One region of the Priestia sp. P1_B12_1 genome, then DNA from elsewhere that is predicted to be linked to it. Evidence: a T-box and tRNA genes for the amino acid it is inferred to sense, from the RefSeq annotation. Region 1 holds a T-box; the other holds one or more tRNA genes.

Region 1 (11,577 bases):
GGGAAGTAAAGTTGCGCAAAATAAGACAGAAATGAACGAATAGGAGGAATAGAGAATGACAACTCGTCAAGCAGTGGATCAACTTATGCAACAGTGTGAAGATGCTATTCGCTTTGGACAAGGTCAGTTGCAGGAAGGCATGAAGCAAGAACATTATAACGACACTGAATATACAAAAGCACAGGAAAAATTAGAAAATGCTTATAAAGAAATTGAAGAGTTTTCTCACAGTGCAAATGCACAGCAAAGAGAGCAGCTATATCGCATGCGCCTGCAAGTTCAGCAGCTGCAAAATAAATTGATCACAACTCAGCATTAAGGAGAGGATTTTATGGCAACGCGTTCAAATCAAAATAATCCGGAACAAAAAACAAAAAACGGGATCAACAGCAATGACATTGAGCTAGGAAAAGATTTTGATCCGGTAAAAGAATTAAAAGCACGAAACAGCAAGCGTGCACAGCCGGTTCGTTCGAAGCGAAAATAAGCGATAAAAAGGTGGTTTTGCATGATATTGTCATGTGGAATCACCTTTTTAAATAGTCAGCGAATTTCAAATAAATTGTCTATATGTAAAAGCATTGCGAACCCTTTAAGAAAAGACTAGAATGTACGTTGGCATTCGAATAGATAGGGGGGAGATCAATGCCCAAATCACTTTGGTTTTTGATTATTGGTATGCTTGTAAACGTAACGGGAGCTTCATTTTTATGGCCTCTCAATACAATTTATATAAATGAACATTTAGGAAAGTCGTTATCCGTCGCAGGAGTGGTTCTTATGCTGAATTCTGCGGCAAGCGTAGTAGGGAATTTGCTTGGAGGAACGCTTTTTGACAAAATCGGAGGATATAAATCCATTTTATCAGGAATTATTATTACTCTTATTGCATTAGTGGGACTCGTGTTTTTCCATGGTTGGCCTACATACGTTGTTCTCTTGGTTGTTGTAGGGTTTGGATCTGGTATTGTGTTTCCGTCTATGTATGCAATGGCAGGGTCCGTTTGGCCACAAGGCGGAAGAAAAGCATTTAATGCGATGTACGTTGCTCAAAATGCAGGAGTAGCTATTGGCGCCGCGGTAGGGGGCATTGTAGCGTCTTATTCATTTACGTATATTTTCTTAGCTAATACAATTTTATACGTTATTTTTCTGCTTATTGCTATTTTTTCATATCGTCATATTTCGGTTACCGTTGGACAAACGAATGTCCTTAATGAAGCAGGGAGCATTGGGCATAAAACGAAGCTGACTGCTCTTCTTATTTTATGTACGGGGTATGTCTTATGCTGGGTGGCGTATGTTCAGTGGCAAACAACGATTGCTACGCATACGCGTGAGCTGAATATACCTCTTTCCAGCTACAGTTTGCTTTGGACGATTAACGGGATTTTAATTGTAGTCGGTCAGCCTTTGATTGTACCCATCATTCAAAAAGTAGCAAAAACATTAAAAGTACAGGTCCTAATTGGAACGGTTATTTTTGTGGCTTCTTTTGTTATCGTGGTGAATGCTACAACATTTCCGCAGTTCTTAACAGCAATGATTGTGTTAACAATTGGAGAAATGTTCGTTTGGCCAGCCATTCCGGCTGTTGCAAGTCAGTTGGCTCCATCTGGAAAAGAAGGATTTTATCAAGGTGTAGTTAACAGCATGGCTACTGCAGGTAAAATGATTGGTCCTCTCTTTGGAGGCGTTATTTTCGATGCGTTTAATATGTCTACGCTGTGCTATTTATTAATTGCTCTATTGTTATTCAGCATGTGTACAACATGGATATACGATTATAAATTAAAAGAAAAACGTCAGCGTCCATTAACCATCTCTAAATAAATAGAGATGGTTTTATTTTTGATGGCTTAATAAACGTAGGAATGTCTTCAGTATTCCTTTAATAATATAGTAAGGGTCGTGACAAGCAAAGGAAGGAGTATACACCTGTAAAAATGTAAGCGTTTTCTAATTATATAACTTCATGGGGGGCTAAACATGCTTAGTATGATTGGATTAATTGGAGGATTATTGCTGCTCATTGTATTAACGATGAGAGGCATGAATTTATTTATAGCAGGTCCGCTCAGTGCTTTAGTTGTTGCGTTAACAAGCGGAATGCCTTTATTTCCGCAGCTGGTGAAAGAAGGAGAAGCAAATTTTGTTGGAAATTACATGTCTGGTTTCACAGGGTTTATTGCTGCTTGGTATTTAATGTTTCTATTGGGGGCCGTCTTTGGAAAAGTAATGGAAGACAGCGGGGCCGCCGATAGTGTTTCCCGCTGGATTGTCAGTAAACTAGGAATGAAAAGAGCAGTGTTGGCGATTGTACTTGCCTGTGCGGTCTTAACATACGGCGGAGTCAGTCTGTTTGTAGTAGCATTCTCTGTTTATCCAATGGCTTTAAGCTTATTCAAACAAGCTGATTTGCCGAGGCGGTTTATACCCGCTGCTTTAGCATTCGGTTCCGTTACGTTTACGATGACTTCGGCTGGATCGCCTGAAATCCAAAACTGGATTCCAATTGAATATTTAAAAACGAGTCCGTATGCAGGGTGGGAAGTTAGTTTAGTTGTAGCGGTAGTGATGGCTGTATTTGGCTACTGGTGGTTAAAGCGCTTGATTTCAAAAGCAGTTAAAAATGGGGAGCGTTTTATATCACGCGAGAAAGATCCAGTAGTAACGGAAAATCAATCTCTTCCTAATCCTTTATTAAGTTTGCTTCCGCTTGTGGTCGTGCTCATTATTTCTTTTGCACTTCATAAGCCACTTCAGCAATCTGCGCTGATTGTCGCACTTTTAAGCGGCATCATTGTCACATACATTGTAAACCGAAAGCATTTTAAAGGATTTTGGAATGCAGCTTCAGAAGGAACGCTGGGTGCGTTAATTGCTATTGGGAATACAGCCGCTGTCGTAGGTTTTGGAGGAGTTGCTAAGGCTGTTCCCGCGTTTGGAGTGGCTGTAGATGCCATGACGCATATTCCAGGAAGTCCGTTGATCGGAGGAGCTATTGCCGTGAGTGTTATCGCGGGGATGACAGGTTCGGCTTCAGGAGGTCAGGCGATTGCTTTGCCAATTTTAGCACCTCACTATCTAGATGCTGGTGTAAATCCAGAAGCTCTCCATCGCGTAGTCGCTATTTCCTCTGGAGTACTAGATTCCTTGCCTCATAATGGTTATGTCGTAACAACCATTAATTCTATTTGCGGAGAAACTCATAAAGATGCGTATGGATCAGTTGCAGCAATGACGGTGATTGTACCGCTTGTTGGTCTTGTACTTGCGATCATTCTGTTTTCTTTTGGATTTGGCATTTAATAATAGCAGCTAAAGAAAGCAGGGACTGGGATAAAAGTATTTTAGTTGAAGGAAGATCCGAACGATGAATCGTTCGGATCTTTTCATGTTTATGGTGAACGTAGATTTCATTTGTTTAGGTGCTTCTAGCTGCGGAGTGGAGGGCAAGACAAAGACTCCTGAAATAGGTGAGACCCCGCATGAGTGTAAGCAACGAGGAGGCTCATCGGCTGCCCGCGGAAAGAGAAGTCTTGCACGGAAATCAACAGCGGTGTAACCAAGAGATTCATACTAACGCATTTATTCTATTTGTTCGTCTTTAAATTGGATTGATTCAATTATGTCTCAATCCCTTTTTTGTTTGGCCATGGATGTATGTTTTTGGGAGAAGTTGTTCATATATAAGAATGAAAGAGAGGATTTAGCAACAAAGCAGTGCTGCAGTGCAGAAACTTTTACAAAATCCGTTGAACAACTTGCAGTTTACGAACATATTATTTACAATACAAGGTAGTATGATGTAAAAACTATGATAAGGAATAGTAGTGAACGAAGCGAGCTAAGAGAGCTGACGGGTGGTGCGAGTCAGCAAACGAGCGTTCATGAACTCACCTTGGAGTTGTAAATGTGAAGTAAAGTAACATTTGCCGTCTATCCGCGTTAAGGAAAATGAGTGAGTACATAATTGTGCTAATTTGGGTGGTACCGCGGGAAGTTTATTCAACCTCTCGTCCCTTTGTTTGAGGGATGAGGGGTTTTTTAGTTTAATTAAATACAGCTGGAGCGTACAAGGAGGATTATGTATGGCTTTTAATCATGAAAAGATCGAACAAAAATGGCAAAAAGTTTGGGAAGAAAATAAAACATTTAAAACAACAGAAGATGAAGGAAAGCGTAAATTTTACGCATTAGATATGTTCCCTTATCCATCTGGCGCTGGTTTACACGTTGGGCATCCAGAAGGTTATACAGCAACGGATATTTTATCTCGTATGAAGCGTATGCAAGGATACAATGTACTTCATCCGATGGGATGGGATGCATTCGGATTACCTGCTGAACAGTATGCATTAGATACAGGAAATGACCCGGCTGAATTCACTGAACTTAACATTAATAATTTCCGTCGTCAAATCAAATCGTTAGGTTTCTCTTACGATTGGGAGCGAGAAATTAATACAACTGATCCAAACTACTACAAATGGACGCAGTGGATTTTCTTACAGCTATATAAAAACGGCTTAGCTTATGTGGATGAAGTAGCTGTTAACTGGTGTCCTGCTCTAGGAACAGTACTTGCGAACGAAGAAGTTATTGACGGCAAAAGTGAGCGTGGGGGACATCCGGTTGAGCGTCGTCCAATGAAGCAGTGGATGCTTAAAATCACAGCTTATGCAGATCGTTTACTAGAAGATTTAGATGAGCTTGATTGGCCAGAAAGTATTAAAGAAATGCAGCGCAACTGGATTGGCCGCTCTGAAGGAGCTCACGTGCACTTCACAATCGATGGATACGAGGACACATTTACTGTGTTTACAACGCGTCCTGACACGCTATTTGGGGCAACGTATGCCGTTTTAGCACCTGAACATCCGTTTGTAGAAAAAATTACAACAGCCGAACAAAAAGAAGCGGTAGAAGCGTATTTAGATCAAATTAAAAGCAAAAGCGATTTAGAACGTACAGACTTAGCTAAAGACAAAACTGGCGTATTCACTGGTGCTTATGCAATTAACCCTGTAAACGGCGAGAGAATGCCAATTTGGATTGCTGACTATGTTCTAATGAGCTATGGCACCGGTGCAATTATGGCTGTTCCGGCTCACGATGAGCGTGATTATGAATTTGCGGTTAAATTTGAACTGCCGATTAAAGAAGTGGTAGCCGGCGGAGACGTTTCAAAAGAAGCTTATACAGGCGACGGCGAGCACGTTAATTCAGACTTCTTAAATGGTTTAGATAAAGAAGAAGCAATTTCAAATATGATTCAGTGGCTTCAAGCAAATGAAAAAGGTGAAAAACAAGTAACATACCGTCTGCGTGACTGGTTATTCAGCCGTCAGCGCTACTGGGGTGAACCAATTCCTGTTATTCACTGGGAAGATGGCACAACAACGGCAGTTCCTGAAGATCAGCTTCCGCTTGTGTTACCAAAAACGACTGAAATCAAACCGTCAGGCACAGGTGAATCTCCGTTAGCAAACATTGATGACTGGGTGAACGTTGTAGATCCGGAAACAGGAAAAAAAGGGCGCCGAGAAACAAATACAATGCCTCAATGGGCAGGCAGCTGCTGGTATTACTTACGCTACATTGATCCAACAAACAGTGAAGCGTTAGCAGATGCAGATAAATTAAAAGAATGGTTGCCGGTTGATATTTATATCGGTGGAGCTGAACACGCTGTTCTTCACTTATTATATGCTCGTTTCTGGCATAAGTTTTTATATGATATCGGCGTAGTTCCAACAAAAGAGCCGTTCCAAAAACTGTTTAACCAAGGTATGATTCTTGGAGAAAACAACGAAAAAATGAGTAAGTCAAAAGGTAACGTTGTAAACCCAGACGAAATCGTAGAAAGCCACGGTGCAGATACGCTTCGCCTTTACGAAATGTTTATGGGACCTTTAGATGCATCAATCGCTTGGTCAACAAAAGGGCTTGATGGTGCACGCCGTTTCTTAGATCGTGTATGGCGCTTACTTGTTGACGATAACGGTGAATTAAGCAGCAAGGTTCAAGAAAGCAATGACACTACGCTTGAACGCGTGTATCACCAAACGGTGAAAAAAGTAACGGAAGATTACGAAGGCCTCCGTTTTAATACAGGTATCTCTCAGCTTATGGTATTCATCAATGATGCATACAAAGTTGACGTGCTGCCAAAGCAATACGTAGAAGGATTTGTGAAGCTATTAGCACCAATTTGTCCTCATACGACTGAGGAATTATGGAGCAAACTAGGTCACGAAGATACAATTTCGTATGAGGCTTGGCCTGCGTTTGACGAAGCGAAACTTGTAGATGATGAAGTGGAAATTGTCGTTCAAATTAACGGTAAAGTACGTGCAAAAGTTAATGTACCTGCTGAGGCATCTCGTGAAGAGCTTCAAGATATTGCAATGGCTAATGAAGATGTTCAAGAGTTCATTGAAGGTAAGACAGTGCGCAAAGTGATTGCTGTGCCTGGTAAATTAGTAAACATCGTAGCTAATTAAGTATTGATGTAGAAAAGAACCCCTGACTAAAGAGCAGTCAGGGGTTCTCTTCTAGACCGAAGCGCCTGATGTCCGCCTTTCGGGTTTGACATCAGACGCTTAGTCAAACCTTTAACTACGATTGGAAAAGCTCAGGCAGGCTGCTGCTTAAGCTTTTCTTATTTAGTGGCATAAAGGTATTTGAATTTGCTACAATAGCGATAGCAAGCTGAATGAAAGAATAGAGAGGAATGACGAAGATGGAAGAAGTAAAAGTAATTACGCCTGAGGAACTTCAAAAACGCGTTGAAAAGGGAGAAGAACTTCATTTAGTTGATGTGCGTGAAGATGAAGAAGTAGCAGAAGGAATGATTCCAACTGCTAAACATATTCGTATGAATGATATTCCAGCTAGTGTGGATCATTTCGATAAAGACAAAGAATATATTTTCATTTGCCGTTCGGGCCGCCGCAGTGAAAACGTATGTTACTACCTTCAAGAACAAGGATATAAAGTAACAAATATGGTTGGTGGTATGTTAGAGTGGGAAGGAAAAACGGTTAATAAATAAAAAAGAGGCTGGGACAAAAGTATCTTAGCTGAAGTGAAAAATGAACTATTGATCAACATGTTTGATTAGTGGTTCATTTTTTTTGTTATGGTGAACATAGGTTTTATTTGTTTCGTTCCTTCTAGCAGTTGATTTCCTTGCAAGACTCCTGCGGAAAGCGAAGTCTTGCAAGGAAATCGACTCCCGTGTTACAAGCGGTTCAGCTCATGTATCCCATTTGTTCGCCTTTAGATTGGATTCATTTCGTTCCTCTTTTTTGAATGAAACTTCTGCCATCCGACTAAAATGATAGCAAGAAAACAAATGATGACTAAATCTATAAAAGCCCTCATAAAAATAGAAGTAGTAAGAGATTGAAAATCCGTACAAAAACCATCATCAAGAGAAACAGTCCATTCTGATTGAAACAAATTTGATAGGACAAGGTGGTAGAAGCTGTGATACAAGTGAAAATGTTTGATAAAGAGCATGAAAAAGATTTAGAATTTGCGGTGAATCGATTTTTACGGAAATTAGAGGATGAAGACGTCGTTGATATTAAATACCAGGTGACAGTGGATGTTGATCGTGATGAGCAGGTGTACTGTTTTTCAGCCATGGTTATGTATAAAGCCTAGCATATTATGCTAGGCTTGTTGCAAATTCTCCTGCATTACTCCCCGCCAAACGGCCTGTTACAAGAGCGGAAGTGATATTGTATCCTCCAGTGTATCCATGGATATCAAGAATTTCCCCGCAGAAGTAAAGGCCTTGCATAAATTTCGAAGACATTTCTTTTGGGTGAATTTCTTTAACAGATACGCCGCCTCCTGTGACGAATGCTTTTTCTAAAGAAAGCGTGCCGTTTACAGCAAATTCAAATCGTTTGCACAGTTTTGCAAATTCTCTCAGTTTCTCATGCTGAAGCTGTCCTGCTAGCGCCTGGCTATCAATGCCTGCCTGCTCGAGTAAAAACAATAGATAGCGTTCAGATACAAAACCTTTTAAGACATTTTTAATTGCTTTTTTCGGCTCTTCTTTTGTTGTTTTGACTAATTGCTGAAAAATATCTTCTTCGTTTTGGCTAGGAAATAAATCAAGAGACATTTGAACAGTGTTGCTTTTTTGTTTCTTTAACTCTTTAACAACATATTGGCTGCAGCGAAGAGCGGCAGGGCCAGAGATGCCAAAGTGAGTGAAAATCATATCCATTTGATGAGTAATGACAGGCTTGCCTTTTTTATTTAGCACGCTTAGTCCTACATTGCGAAGCGATAGACCTTGAAGCGTTTTGGTTTTAACAAAGTGTTCGCTAGATGTAATAGGAACTTCTGTTGGGTAAAGCTCAGTAATTTTATGCCCCGCATCTTTTGCCCATTGATAACCGTCTCCTGTCGAACCTGTATGAGGTACTGATTTTCCACCTACTGCAATCACAACGCTTTTCGTTTGGATTGCTTCCCCGTTTTGAAGCACAACTTCTTTCACGGTGTTGTTCTCATAGTTTACGCGTTTAACGGCTGTGTTTGTGCGAATCGTCACACGAAGACGGTGAAGTTCGCTAATTAATGCGTCAACAACAGATTGCGCTTTATTGCTGACCGGAAACATACGTCCGTGATCTTCTTCTTTTAATTTAATTCCAAGGCCTTCAAAATAAGAGATGATATCTTCGTTATTAAAAACAGAAAACGCACTGTATAAAAAGCGGCCGTTTCCTGGAATGTGTTTAATAAGTTCATCAATGGGAAGACGGTTTGTCACATTACAGCGTCCGCCTCCAGAAATGGCAAGCTTTCGTCCAAGTTTATTGCCTTTATCAATTAATAATACGTTTGCACCTGACTCACCAGCTGCAATCGATGCCATCAAACCAGAAGGTCCTCCTCCGATTACGACTACATCATATATCATACTTTCACCAACCTGTCTATTCTTAAAAAATTTTAGTTTGTTCACTGACAAATCTCTCAACATTGGATAAAATGGGCTATAGTCTTTGTTTTTTAGTTTGTTGACGAGTGCGAGTGAGTATAAGACCTTTCTTAGTGTATACTGTCACTTGCTTCTTTTCAATTCTATCATTATTATCAGTATGTAACATTAAGTATCGGAGGCAAACGTATGTCTGATTCAAAATTGTTAAGAGGGACCTTTGTGCTGACGCTTGGCACCTATGTATCCCGAATCTTGGGAATGATTTATTTATTTCCATTTGCGATCCTTGTTGGAACCGTAGGGGGGGCACTGTTTGGTTACGGATATAACCAATATGCTATTTATTTAAGTATTGCTACAGCCGGTATGCCAATGGCCGTATCGAAATTTGTATCAAAATATAATGCACTCGGTGATTACTATACGAGTAGAAGAATGTACCGGGCCGGCATGAAATTAATGCTTGTCACAGGAATACTTGCATTTTTACTTTTATATTCGTTAGCTCCTGTTATGTCTAGAATTACACTGGGAGGTTCTGATTTAAATAACTCCTTAGAAGATGTAGTAATGGTTATGCGAATGGTTAGTGTTGCGTTAATTGTAGTACCGATGATGAGTTTAATGCGAGGATTTTTCCAAGGTCACCAGTCTATGGGACCAACAGCTGTTTCACAAGTAGTTGAACAGCTTGTGCGGGTTGTCTTTTTATTGGCATCTACCTATATCGTCATCAAAGTTGTCCATGGAAGTCTTGCATTAGCCGTTGGATTTGCTACGATGGGGGCTTTTGTAGGAGCTCTTGCTGGACTGGCTGTATTAATTTGGTACTGGAAAAAACGAAAGCCTTATCTTGATAAAATGGTGAACGAGCAGACGGTAACGCCTACGCGTATTTCTACCGTATCCATTTTTAAAGAGCTGCTTACGTATTCATTGCCATATGTCTTTGTCAGCTTGGCTATTCCGCTTTATCAGTATGTGGACCAATTCACATTTAACCGTGCAATGGTAGCGGCTGGACAAAAAGAAATAGCAGAGTCAATGAACGGAATTGTTCAGTCTTATGTTCCAAAGCTTGTGATGATTCCCGTTTCATTAGCTACGGCGTTCGGTTTGACTCTTGTACCAACGATTACACGTTCCTTTGTGAATAAAGATTATAACGTACTGCAAAAGCAAATTGATCAAACATATCAAACGATTATGTTTCTTGTACTGCCAGCATCTGTAGGATTAATGGCTTTAGCTGGCCCAGCCTATACGTTTTTCTTTGGAACAGATGCATCGGATGCGGGTGGAAATGTCTTACTTTACTATGCACCGGTAGCTTTATTGTTCTCATTTTTTACGGTTAATGGAGCTATTTTACAAGGAATCAACAAACAAAAATATGCTGTTTTAAGTCTATTATTTGGATTGATTGTGAAAATTGTCGTGAACGTTCCATTTATTCTTATGTTCCACGAGATTGGTTCAGTTTTAGCGACAGCACTAGGCTATATCGTATCTCTTGTTTATATGTTTGCGCTTATTCAAAAACACGCAAAATATAACTACAGTGAGTTTATAAAACGATCTGTGCTTATTCTCATTTTTGTTGCGATTATGGGAATCAGCGTAAAAATTGTTGCAGCAGTGATTGGTCTGTTTACAACGCCAGGACGATTCTCTGCCACTGTTATTACGATTATAGGAGCAGCAGTAGGCGGCCTTATTTACTTTATTATTACCTATCGTTCAAGCCTGCTTGAAAAAGTAATGGGAGCGAGGGTAACAGGTGCAATTGAAAGAAAGATACTGCGCCGAAATAAACAGCGCAGTGCCTAAGAAGATGACTCGTTAGAGTCATCTTCTTTTCAAAAAAGAGGAGGATATTACATGCGTTTGGATAAATTGCTTTCTACCATTGGGTACGGAAGCCGAAAAGAAGTTAAAGGTCTTTTAAAGACTGGAGCTGTTAAGGTAGACGGTACAGCAGTTAAAGATGCTAAGGTCCACGTTAATCCAGATGAACAAGAAATAACTGTGCATGGCGAAGCCGTTTCTTACCGAGAATTTGTTTACTTTATGCTTCATAAGCCGCAAGGCGTCATATCAGCAACAGAAGATTCTCTTCATGAAACAGTTTTGGACTTGCTTGAACTTGACGATGCTGTGTATGACCCATTTCCGGTAGGGCGTTTAGATAAAGATACAGAAGGGCTCTTGCTGCTGACGAATGACGGTCAGCTTGCACACCAGCTTCTATCTCCTAAAAAGCACGTTCCTAAAACGTATTTTGCAAAAATTAATGCACCGGTGACTGAAGAAGATGCTGAAGCATTTAGACAAGGTGTCACTCTTGATGATGGATATGTAACAAAATCAGCAGAGTTAAAGATACTAACAAGCGGTGGGGAATCAGAAATTGAATTAACGATCGTTGAAGGGAAATTTCATCAAGTGAAGCGTATGTTTGAAGCAAGAGGAAAAAAAGTAACGTATTTAAAACGTTTATCTATGGGAGCTTTGCTATTAGACGAGTCGTTAGATTTAGGAGAGTATAGGGAGTTAACGGAAGAGGAACTAGCTTTATTGCAAAAATCAAATGCCTAAGA
Region 2 (11,577 bases), on a different contig from region 1:
CGACTTTCATTTGAGGAGTCAGTGAGAAGATGAAAATTCCGAGAAGGCTAATAAACCAAGGGAAAAATATTTCACAGCAGCGTGCGATGGTTTCTAGTCCGAGTCTTGCTCCGAACACAACCACAAGCATAAAAATAATGTGAATAGCAATCAGCGGAGTTTCCATCATAATATGTGTATTTAAAAAACTCCCCACGTAGTATACAATGCGGCTGCATGTTATGACAGTAGACGTGACAAATAAACAAGATACACCTTTTCCTAGATATTTTCCAAACACTGCTTCATTGATTTCTATCAGATTTTTATCTTTAAATAACAGTCCGAGAGCTATATATACTTTCACTAATACAAATCCGCATACTACTCCAAGGATAGCTGGAATCCAAGCGGTTTGTTTAGAATCTACAGTCATAGCTGCTGGAGCAATAACAATTGTGCTTCCAATTGTATAAAGCATAACGAGCATGCGAAATTGAATCGTTGAAATTTTAACTACAGGTTTCACTGTATTCACTTCCTCGTCTTAACGTCTTAAGATAATAAATGAAGTAAAAATATGCTGATTGGCTTGAAGATAGCAGCTGATAAATCAGAAGGATTTGGAACATTTAAACCAAGTGCTTTACAGATGCTTACGACCATTCCGATTGCAAGAACTGTATAGAATAGCCAAAGTTCTTTCTTCGCCTTTTTTTGCCGTAGTTTAGGTACTTCAAACCAAATGACGAGCGTGCAAACAATAAGTAACCCCAATACCCCTAGCATACACTAGCTCCTATACATGAATAATTAGTGTTATATTTTCCTGAAAAATAATTACTTATACTGAAGGTGCATTCTTTACTAAAGGTTTGTCAGTTTCTATCCATTGCTAGAACGCCGCTTTTTGTTTTGAATAAACCCTGCAATTAAAAGGAAAAGTGGATATAAGATGCCTACAAGTAAGCTGTAGGGAATCCACGTTTTTGTATCCCAATCCTTTTGATAAGAAACGCTTGGATACACAATAAGGGAAAGGGTAATCATGATGAGTGCGACTGGAAAAGAAAATAGTTTGTAGTCCTTTATATGAAATACATTGGCAAACCCCAAAAGAGTAGCGTAAAAGTAAATGCAAAGTTTAAAAAAGAGAGTAATAAACCACAAAATAGCAATGACTACTTCAATTCCTTGAAGAAAGTTTCCTACATCAATTCTTCTTCCTAATTCATAGCTTGGAAACATGGTGATTTGGGAGTAATAAGGTCCAAGTACTAGAATTCCGAGTAAGATTAACGTAACCATCACTAGTCCACCGGCTATATTACCTATATAAAAGGATTGAGTTGCCTTTTTTGTGTCTGGTGTATGAGAAGGAAAAATCATAAGCAGAATGGTATAAGTCAAAGAACTCATGCTTAAAAACGTTAAAACAGCACGAATAAAAGCTTTTGGATGGATTTCGAACACCGGCTGAATATGCTCTATTTTAATTTGAGGGATCATAGACAAAATAAGAAGTCCGAATAATCCGACAAACCAAGGGAATAAAATCTCGGCACTTCGTGCAATAACTTCTATTCCTAGGCGTACTCCTACGATGACCACACCCATAAATGCAATGTGGATGGCTGTAAGCGGCGTGTAGGGAAGAATTTGTGTAGTGAGAAAATTTCCTACATAGTAAAGAACTTGACTGCTGATAAATAAATTGGATAACACAAAAACAGCAGAAACGATCTTTCCAAATAGTTTGCCTAAAATTTTTTCGTTCATTTCCATCAGCGTAAGCGTTGGAAACATTTTTCCTAGTGAGGTAAAAAGCAAAACTAAGCCAATTCCTAATGCTACACCAAAGAGTGCGGCAATCCAGGCATCTTGATGAGCATCAGCTGTAATAGCGGCAGGTACAACAATAATTGTGCTTCCGATGCTATACAAAGTTACTAATTTGCGAAACTGCGCAGCTGAAATATTGATTTCATTAAGCAAAATGAGCACATCCTTTTGCCATATACACTAATTAAGTGATCCAACGGAATAATAAGTGACTTAAAGGTTGAAACATTACTTCTACCCAATCAGAAGGGTTGGGTAGAGGCAGCCGAAAGATTTTTGCAAGAGCGATTATGATGCTGATTGTCATGAACACAATAAAAATGTTCCGTTCCTTTTTATGAGAGTGTTGAGGTAATCTTTTTATTTCCATCCATATAATCCCTGCACAAATGATCAAAAAGGAAAGAAACAAGTGCATGCAGTCAACCCCAATACATTTTTTCGTTCAGATAAGCTATTCGTATGATGTCCGCTAAAGAAAGTGATTATACATTTTTGTAAAATATAGAAAGCATTTCAGGAGATAGAAGATATTTTCTAGGGCTCTTAAATGATTGAGGGATTTGTTATGAGGAATATTCACTTAGCTTTAACCTATTGAAGCGTCGTATGAATAAGTAGAAAAATGCCACACTAAAGAGTGAACAAATGGAAAGGAGCACTATGATGAAAAAATTCCCATACAATAAAGATAAACAACAATCGTTTCAAGCAGCACAGCAGGGGCATAAAGAAGCAGTAGATGCATATGAACAGGCAAATGAAGCTAAAAATGATGCATCGTACGGACATGAAGCGAAGCAAGCGATAGGTGAAGTGAATGAAGCCTCTCAGCAAATTGAGAATGCGCTTGAAAATGCTTCTGAAACACAGCGTCAGCGTTTAGCAGAGTTTCAGCAAGATATAGAAGATATGGAGAACGACCTTAATCAGTAAAAGAGCCGCTGTTTTACTTAGGCAGGTTCACAATAGAGAGTATAAATTGTAAAAGCAGAAGATAATGAACTTCTGCTTTTTTTATTGGTAGTGTAAACGTAGGTTTCGTGTATATAATTGCTTCTAGCTGTTGTTTGGAGGGAAAGGCGAAGACTGGCACGGAAATCAACAGTGGTGTAACAAATAATCCATCATTCCATTCTTATTTTAAAAGGTATAGAAGTTAAAAAAGTAAGAATCCTAATAAAAACAGAACGATAAGAATGGAAAGGGATTGTGACAGGAAATATGCTAATAAACATACTAATAATGATTGTCGTATTGTACTTCATATATGTATTCGTAACTGCAGTGGTACTGTTTTATGTCCCTTTACACAAGGGAAAAGACTTAAAAGTAATGAATACTGAGAATTTTTACGGGAAGAAAGAATCTACAGACCGAGTTATGCTTTTGGAAAACGGTTATTTTTCAGGGCTTGTTCGAATGCAGATGATTCAAGAAGCGAGGCATACAATTGATATTGCGTACTTTTCCATCGGTAAAGGTCGTTCTTCGGATTTACTTATGGGCGCTTTATTCGAAGCTGCGGATCGAGGTATACGTATTCGCGTGCTGTTAGACGGGATCTCTCATGGGCTAAAAGGCAAGAGGAAAAATGTTCTTTATGCTCTAGCTTTCCACAATAATATAGAATTAAAGTACTATGAGCCCTTCACTATTTTTAAACCTTGGACATGGCATAATCGTCTTCACGATAAAATAATAGTAGTCGATGGTCAATTAGGTATTATTGGAGGACGAAACATTGGAGATAAATACTTGGCCAGTCAACCAAATAAAAATTTTGTCTATGACCGTGATGTGCTGATTTATAACACAAAGCAAGAAAGTCATAGTGTCATTCTCTCAATGGAGAAGTATGTAGAGAAATTATGGAATCATCCGTATACACGAAAAGCTTTTCCAAAGCTCAAGAAAACTAAACAATTTCGCGGTCTTTCAGGAAAGAAATTGTTGATAGATCAATACGAAGAGGCCAAAAAAGCAAACGAACCTTTTGTCCATCCTTATATTGTATGGAGAGAAGCAACGATCCCTACAAGAAAGATTTCTTTTATTACAAATCCTATTCAACGAATAAATAAAAGCCCTTTTATATGGAAAACGTTTATTAAGCTTTCCCAGCAAGCTGAAAAATCCATTGTTGTTCAAAGCCCTTATATCGTACCAACAAAAGAGATGGAACAGTATATAGATAAGCGAGTAAAACCAAAAGTGCAAAGAATTATTTTAACTAATTCTATTACATCCACTCCAAATGCTATGGCTTTTTCTGCATACTTGGGAGTAAAGAATCGCGTCATAAAAGCTGGTTCGAAGCTTTATGAATATCAAAAGCCTTATTCAATTCACGGGAAATCTGTTGTTTACGATCAGCGTTTAAGTGCAGTTGGTTCTTTTAACTTAGATTCGCGCTCTGCATTTTTAAATACTGAATCCATGGTTATGATAGATAGTGAAGAATTTGCAGCCCAGTTAACAGGAGCTATTGAAGCTAAAATTTCTCACAGTATGCTTGTGGGAGATGAGGGAGAACCTGTGGATGTTAATACGGATTCTCAAAAAAACGTGCCTCCTGTAAAATCTGCACTCCTACATATTCTTTCGGTCTTTACACGATTTTGGAGACATTTTGTATAGTACTTTGTTACAGCAGAGTCTCTAAAAACAAATAGCGGAGATTAAAGAGGACTGCAGCTGGTGAAGGGAATGTGTAAAAAGCTGTGATATGCCTCACAGTTTTTTGAAAACCGCTAGTACTAGTTATGATTCATCAAAAGATCTATTGACGAAATTCCATATATGTTTTATTATGATGTAGCGTCGTTAATAAACGAGGTTCTTTTGAAGAGGTCATTTCTAGGGGCATAGTTTAAAGGTAGAACTACGGTCTCCAAAACCGTCAGTGTGGGTTCAATTCCTACTGCCCCTGCCATTTTGGAGTTATCTTTTAATTCACACGCGGGTGTGGCGGAATTGGCAGACGCGCTAGACTTAGGATCTAGTGTCTTATGACGTGGGGGTTCAAGTCCCTTCACCCGCATCTTTACTTTCATATACGCGCGGAAGTAGTTCAGTGGTAGAACACCACCTTGCCAAGGTGGGGGTCGCGAGTTCGAACCTCGTCTTCCGCTTCTTTTCAAAAGCAGTTTGCATGTGCAAACTGCTTTTTTGTTGTAGAAATAAAGAGTTTTATTATGCTGTTTGTAATCAGAAATATTTTATTAAAGCAGTACTGCTTATACGTGTTGCTTTCGTGAATATACACATAATATTGGGGTTACATTAAAAGCTAATGAACGATACGTGAAGACATCTAATATGGTTTTTAAGATAGGGGAGAGTCCTATGGAATCTAGTTGGTTTTCGATTATACCGTTTTTAATTGTTATTCCCATAGCTATTTTCACGAAACAAGTGCTGCCAGGGTTGTTTTTAGGCTTATTAGTAGGTGCTTATTTAATTGATCATTCGATTATCGGAGGTGTTGAAAAGCTACTTCACTATGTTGTACAAGCTCTTAGAAATAAAAGTAATATAGAAATCGTCGTCTTTTTATACGCGTTTTCAGGGCTTATCGGAATGATTAAGATGGCTGGAGGAGTTAAGGGGTTTGTGGAAACAGCTGCAGAAAGAATTGATACAAGAAAAAAAGCCCTTATTTTAACCTATGTTTCAACCATTGGAACATTCAGTGCTCCCACATTTCGTTTTGTGACGATCGCACCCATCATGAGAGCGCTGCTGAAAAAAGTGAAAATGACGACAGCAGAGCTAGGGTTTGTTATTGAAACAACTGCTACTCCTGTTATCGTCTTAATTCCTGTGGCAACGGCATTTGTAGGGTATATGGTCTCAATCATTCAAATGGCAATTGATCATCAAGGCATAAAACAAGACGCTTATTCTTTGTTCATTCAAAGCATTCCTTATAACTTCTTTTCGATTGTGATTATTCTAGTAGGGATTTATTTCAGTTTTTTTCATCATTCAACATCTACGGCTCCTATGAAGCTAGAGGAAGAAGACGAAAAAGATTGGCATGATTGTCATCCTTGCGTGTCGAAGGATTTGCCTTCTAAGCCTTGGAATCTGTTAGTACCTTTACTTGTTGTGATTTCACTTACTTTACTTTTAACATGGTGGAGCGGGCATCATAAGAGCCACAGCTTTTTTGAAGCATTTATTAAAGCAGACGTGCTAGAAGCGATGGTAGTAGCTTTAATTATCACTACGTTAATTACCCTCATTTTTTTCTTGTTTCAGCGCTTTACATTACAGAATTTGCTTAATGGTTTTATCACAGGAGGCAATGACTTAATGTCCGTTATTCTGCTGTTATCGGTAGTATGGGGATTATCCGCTGTTACAGAAGACTTAGGTTTTTCAAATTTTGTGACGGCACATTCTAAGTGGATTCCTCAAATGTTTGTCACTCCTTTTATGTTTGTGTTTGGAGCTGCTATTTCTTACTTTATCGGGTCTGCTTGGGGGACATGGGGGATTTTAATGCCGCTTGGCGTATCGCTTGCAAGTTCTGCAGATCTTTCTTTGCCATTAATTATCGGTGCGGTGTTTGCGAGCGGTTCCTTTGGAGCATTTTCTTCACCTTTAAGCGACGATACGAATACCATCGCCAAAATATTAGATTTATCTGTTATTGAATATGCCAAATATAAATTAAAGCCAGCTTTAATTGCAGCGGGAATAACAGTTGCTTTCTATCTTGTTGTATCTTTCTTGTTTTAAATGAGGGAGTAGCTATCTATTCTTCACTTTTCATTTTTTTTAGCTTAACGTATGCATACAGCCCTAGTGATAGGCACACTAGCATGATACAAGTAAGCGGAAATAAGATTGTATTAACAAAATGATCATAAAACCATATATACACGAACATCACCTCGATAATTTTAATGCCATTTTTCTATATTATTAGAGATATATACTATCTGTGCTGCTTCTTCCTATTTTTCAAAAAGGCGATAATCAAAAGCAGTATAGGTATGATAGAAAATAGCGGCATATGTAAAAGAAATCTCGCTACGTGCAGCCCTTCATAAAGGTGTTCTTGAAAATTACTAGCGATTGTAATCGACAGAAATAACACAATGATGCCTAAAGGATACGCTAGACGGGAAGGCGATTTAATTTTAAATAAAGTAGCTGTACTTATTATAGAAGCATAAAACAAGATGCTAACTTTAAAATAAATCCCAATAACCATAGCGAACATAAAAAATACATCTAGACGCTCTAAAAAATCAGCTACTTGGATCGTTTGGACAGTACTCAGAAGAGGGAACTGTGATCTTGTCGTCAAATCAACTCCAAGCACGCTAATGTTAATGATCATCGTAATAATTAGGTTAATTCCGCTTAATCCCGTTGCGCATATCATGGTGACACTCGCTTTTTTGGGATTGCTCAAATAAGGAAGAAGCATGGTAAATACAATAGCTTCCGTGAAAGGAAAATACAGCGTTTCGGTTAAAGCAACTTTTGCAACGGGCAGTACTCCTTCTTTTAATACCGGCTGTAAGTTCTTAAAATCAATTAGTCCTGAGCTAATAATTAAGATGAAGCCTGCCACAGCCAGAAAGTACATAAAAATAAACAGAAGCTCTCCTGACCGGGCTATCGCTTCAATTCCTTTTCGGGTAATATAGATAATGACCAGCATTAATAAGGCATTGGCAATAAATAAAGGCGTATCGGGATAAGCAAAAGTAAGAAGCATCTCTCCGAAATCTCTTAGAACTCGTGATGCATCGTATAAAAAATAAACGATATATACGAATGCAAGAAGCGTTCCCAGTGCCTTACCTAAAATTTTCTGCATATATTCTGTGGGCAGGAGGTCCGGATAGTAGGAATAGAGCTTGTGATAAACTAAAAAGAAGAAAAAACTGCACAGCATTCCAATTAAAATAGCTAGCCATGCATCTTGCTTTGCTCTCATTGCAAGAGGAACTAATAAAGCACTTCCCAGCTCGAATAAAACCATGAGAATAAATAACTGAGTGGCGCTAATTTTTGCTTTTTCCATATAGCCAGAACCTCCTTACCTCATTGTTGTTTTTCTTTTACGCTAGAGAGAAACGATTTATTGCGCAGACCTGTTCGGCGAATGTAAGCTTCTACTTTAACGTCTACATCTAATTTTGGAAAATAAACGTCATCCCATTCTGATTTGAGTTTTTCCCACTGATTAGGCCGCGTGCGTGCTAGTGCTTCTCCAAATCCAAAGATGTCAACTTTGTCTGTCTGAGCTTGTTTAATAGCTGTTTGTAATTCTTTTTTTATTTCTTTACCTGCAGCTTTTTCCATTTTTTTGATTACAGCAGGTTGACGTGTATCAACAGGGACCTCCACTTCTCCAAGATCGCCTTCTACGCGAGTGTGAACGGACGCATAAGGTTTTCCTTTTACCATTTTTACAGATACATCCGTTTTTTGACGAACTGTTTGATAGGCAAGCGCTTCTTTTTTTCCTTTCCAGTCTACATTAATGTCGGTTCCTTGTATTTTATCAAGAATCCAAACGCTGCCTCTGGCTGGACTATTGTACAGCCAGTCGATTAACTTTCCATTTTTAAAAACAGCAATGCCAGAAGCACGAAGGGTAGCTTCTGGTGCGCTTTGCTGGAGGTTATCTAATTTTTCTGCTTGTTGAGGATTTCCAACTAAACGAAAACCCGAGACTAGTGCTTCTCCTCCAGGAGATTCGAGAGATCTCATCACTTCTTGAAAGGAAACCTTTAGATTTTCTCCCCATTTTCTTTGAGTGAACTCCAGCGTTTTCATAATTTTGTTTGCTGGAATTTTATCGACAGGCGTTAGTGCTTTTACCAAATCAGCAGCACTTGACTGGTTGGCGATTACTAAGGAAGTCGTAATTCGAAACTCAGGATCGCGATCAATAGAATCAATGAGAATGTTAATTCCTTCTTCACGCGCTAATTTTTCTCCGATCACGACTAAGTTGGTATGGGCATAATAAAGTCTTCGGGAAATTCTAGCTGAAGCGCGTCTGCTTGCTTCAACTAAATTATCACCGGAAGCAGCATAGATCGTAACAGGCGGACTTTGGGTACCGCCGCCCCCTTGTAAGCCAGCTACATTTCCCGGGTTAATAATTTGAAAGATAAGCTCATACCGCCCATCTTTCGTTTTATCAATGCCCATTGCCGATACAAATGCAAGATCCGTTAACTCTTTTTTACTCCAGCAGCTAGTAAGCAATACCATCATTATGGTCATTACCAGTAAAAATAAACTTTTACGTTTCATTTTGATCATCTTCTTCCATTTCCTGATTAATCATACCTCTTGAAGAAGGAGGCTCAGGCTTTTGATGTTTGCTTTGACGAACTTTGTTATCACTAATTAATTTAGGTCTTCTTCTCATCGTCCACCATGGCAACCGTATCAAAGTATCTTCATTGCTTGCAGGAATAAACGGTGCTAATGGCGTCATATAAGGAACACCAAATGAACGTAAGCTGCACAGATGTCCAACTCCCATTAAAAGAATAAGAATAATACCATAGAAACCGAATGTAGCCGCTCCTAATATAAATAAAAAACGAATTAAACGCGCTGAAATAGCCATATCGAAAGACGGCGTTGCAAAGCTAGCAATGGCTGTAATCGATACAATAATAACCATAGCTGGTGAGACGATCCCCGCTTGAACCGCTGCTTGCCCAATAACAAGAGCTCCAACGATTGATACAGCAGATCCGATAGCTTTTGGTAAACGAATCCCCGCTTCACGTAAAATTTCAAAGGTGACTTCCATAAAAAAAGCTTCCACAAACGCGGGAAATGGAACGGATTCTCGCTGTGCAGCAAGAGCTACAATAAGCGTTGTGGGTACCATCTCTTGATGAAATGTCGTAACCGCCACATACGTAGCAGGAGCGATAAGTGAAATCATAAACATAAACACCCGCAAAAGACGAATGGACGTCGCAATATCAAAGCGTGCGTAGTAATCTTCAGCCGATTGGAAAAATTGAATGAACAACGCGGGAGCAATAAGGACAAAAGGAGTTCCGTCCACAAAAATAGCAATTCTTCCTTCCAAAAGGTTACCTGCCACCACGTCGGGTCTTTCTGTATTATAAATAGTTGGAAAAGGAGTGACCGTTTGATCTTCAATTAGCTGCTCAACATAACCTGATTCCAAAATACTATCAATATCAATGTTTTTTAATCGCTTTCGAATTTCTTTTACAACTTTATCGTTTGCGATGCCATGAATATACATAACAGTGACATCCGTTTTAGTTACTCGGCCAATCTTCATCGACTCTAGCCATAAGTCAGGTGTTTTAATAATTCGGCGCACCATGGCTAAGTTTGTGCCGATAGACTCAGTAAAGGCACCTTTTGGTCCCCGAACTACCATTTCTGTAGTAGATTCTGCAATGGCACGCTTTTCACCGCCTTGTGTACTCACGCTGAGTACGCGGTTTATGCCATCGAAAATAAGAAGGCTGTCTCCTGACATCAAAGAAGACAGTAAATCATCCCAGTTGTCTGCAAACGATACGTTGCCGATTGTGACGATGTCTTCGGAGATTAACTCTAATGCATTTTGATCGTTTAGGTCATTTTTTTGATTATCTTTCATAAGAGACTGCAGTAAGTAATCTTGAATAGCCTGATTATCTACAATCCCTTCTATATAGACGATAGCAGCAGCCAAGCTGTTATTGACGCCTAGTTTAAAATGACGAATCACAATATCTGAGCTGTTTCCAGTTTTCTCTTTAATGAGGGTAAGGTTCTCAGACAGCAGATTCTTAAGAGAAGAAGCTGCTTGTTCGCTGCTTGTTTGATTTGCCTGAGGTTGAAGCTTATTTTTAGATTTTTGATTTTTAAAGAACGAAGGCATAAATGAAAGCACCCTTACTGTAGTTTTTATTAATTTGACCAAAAACCGTATAATTATGTAATTTTTAACAAAATATCTTTTGCATGATGGTAAATGAAAATGACGAACCTATGAGGTAAGTAATGATTAGGTGAGGAGTAGACATATGAAAATTATTGGAGTTAGCCTGCTGCTATTTGGATCTGTGGTCGCTCTTTCTGTAGGAATTGATCTTTTTCAAGGAACGAACATACTGCAGGCACTATACAATGCGTTAAGCCCGTTTCGTGTAATGGAAGTAGCCGAATTATTTGTCCTTTTTTCTCTTCTATTTTTCTTTTTTGCAGAGTCACTTTATCTTGTTTTAAAGAAGCGTCAGCAAAAACAACAGTAATTTGTTGCAAAGAGGTTTTTATCTCTTCGCTATCGAAACAAGCGTATAGAAGGTAGCTTTGAGATAGGGGAGAATGACATGAACATTGAGACTGACAGATTACTAATACGCAAATTCACATATGAAGATTGGCAAGATGTCTACGCATATACATCTGATGCTGATGTCATGAAATACATACCAGAAGGTGTTTTTAGTAAGGATGATGCGAAGAAATTTGTAAATGAAAATATGAAAGAAAACGTTAAAAATTTTCCAGTTGTATTAAAAAACGAAAAAATCCTAATTGGTCATATCGTCTTTTTTAACTATTTTGGGGACCATACTTATGAAATTGGCTGGGTATTTAATTCTCTCTATCATCAGAAAGGATATGCGTCAGAAGCGGCAAAAGCAATCGTGGACTACGCCTTTAATACAATGAACCTGCATCGGATTATTGCTACTTGTCAACCTGAGAATACGTCTTCTTATCGTG

Evidence for each region. The T-box of region 1 lies ahead of leuS (leucine--tRNA ligase). A T-box ahead of a tRNA ligase gene usually reads a tRNA of that ligase, here a tRNA-Leu.
Region 2: it has a tRNA-Leu gene. The T-box ahead of leuS (leucine--tRNA ligase) is inferred to sense a tRNA for this amino acid. The anticodon was not compared.

Annotation. Positions count from the first base shown of each region.
Region 1 is NZ_JBFTZR010000001.1:1,037,703-1,049,279, reverse strand. It holds gene AC1D0Y_RS05420 (YtzC family protein) at 56-319, shown strand; gene AC1D0Y_RS05415 (hypothetical protein) at 332-487, shown strand; gene AC1D0Y_RS05410 (MDR family MFS transporter) at 646-1,833, shown strand; gene AC1D0Y_RS05405 (GntP family permease) at 1,990-3,312, shown strand; gene AC1D0Y_RS05400 (hypothetical protein) at 3,377-3,568, shown strand; T-box leader at 3,812-4,030, shown strand; gene leuS (leucine--tRNA ligase) at 4,095-6,509, shown strand; gene AC1D0Y_RS05390 (rhodanese-like domain-containing protein) at 6,749-7,060, shown strand; gene AC1D0Y_RS05385 (sporulation protein Cse60) at 7,498-7,677, shown strand; gene AC1D0Y_RS05380 (BaiN/RdsA family NAD(P)/FAD-dependent oxidoreductase) at 7,682-8,953, opposite strand; gene AC1D0Y_RS05375 (putative polysaccharide biosynthesis protein) at 9,164-10,807, shown strand; gene AC1D0Y_RS05370 (pseudouridine synthase) at 10,859-11,575, shown strand.
Region 2 is NZ_JBFTZR010000003.1:255,092-266,668, reverse strand. It holds partial or broken gene AC1D0Y_RS12335 (GerAB/ArcD/ProY family transporter) at 1-508, opposite strand, end outside; gene AC1D0Y_RS12330 (hypothetical protein) at 535-768, opposite strand; gene AC1D0Y_RS12325 (GerAB/ArcD/ProY family transporter) at 865-1,983, opposite strand; gene AC1D0Y_RS12320 (hypothetical protein) at 2,488-2,757, shown strand; gene AC1D0Y_RS12315 (phospholipase D-like domain-containing protein) at 3,067-4,461, shown strand; tRNA gene AC1D0Y_RS12310 (tRNA-Trp) at 4,683-4,756, shown strand; tRNA gene AC1D0Y_RS12305 (tRNA-Leu) at 4,783-4,864, shown strand; tRNA gene AC1D0Y_RS12300 (tRNA-Gly) at 4,884-4,955, shown strand; gene AC1D0Y_RS12295 (Na+/H+ antiporter NhaC family protein) at 5,170-6,570, shown strand; gene AC1D0Y_RS12290 (GerAB/ArcD/ProY family transporter) at 6,770-7,870, opposite strand; gene AC1D0Y_RS12285 (Ger(x)C family spore germination protein) at 7,891-9,114, opposite strand; gene AC1D0Y_RS12280 (spore germination protein) at 9,104-10,726, opposite strand; gene AC1D0Y_RS12275 (YczF family membrane protein) at 10,872-11,099, shown strand; gene AC1D0Y_RS12270 (GNAT family N-acetyltransferase) at 11,178-11,577, shown strand, end outside.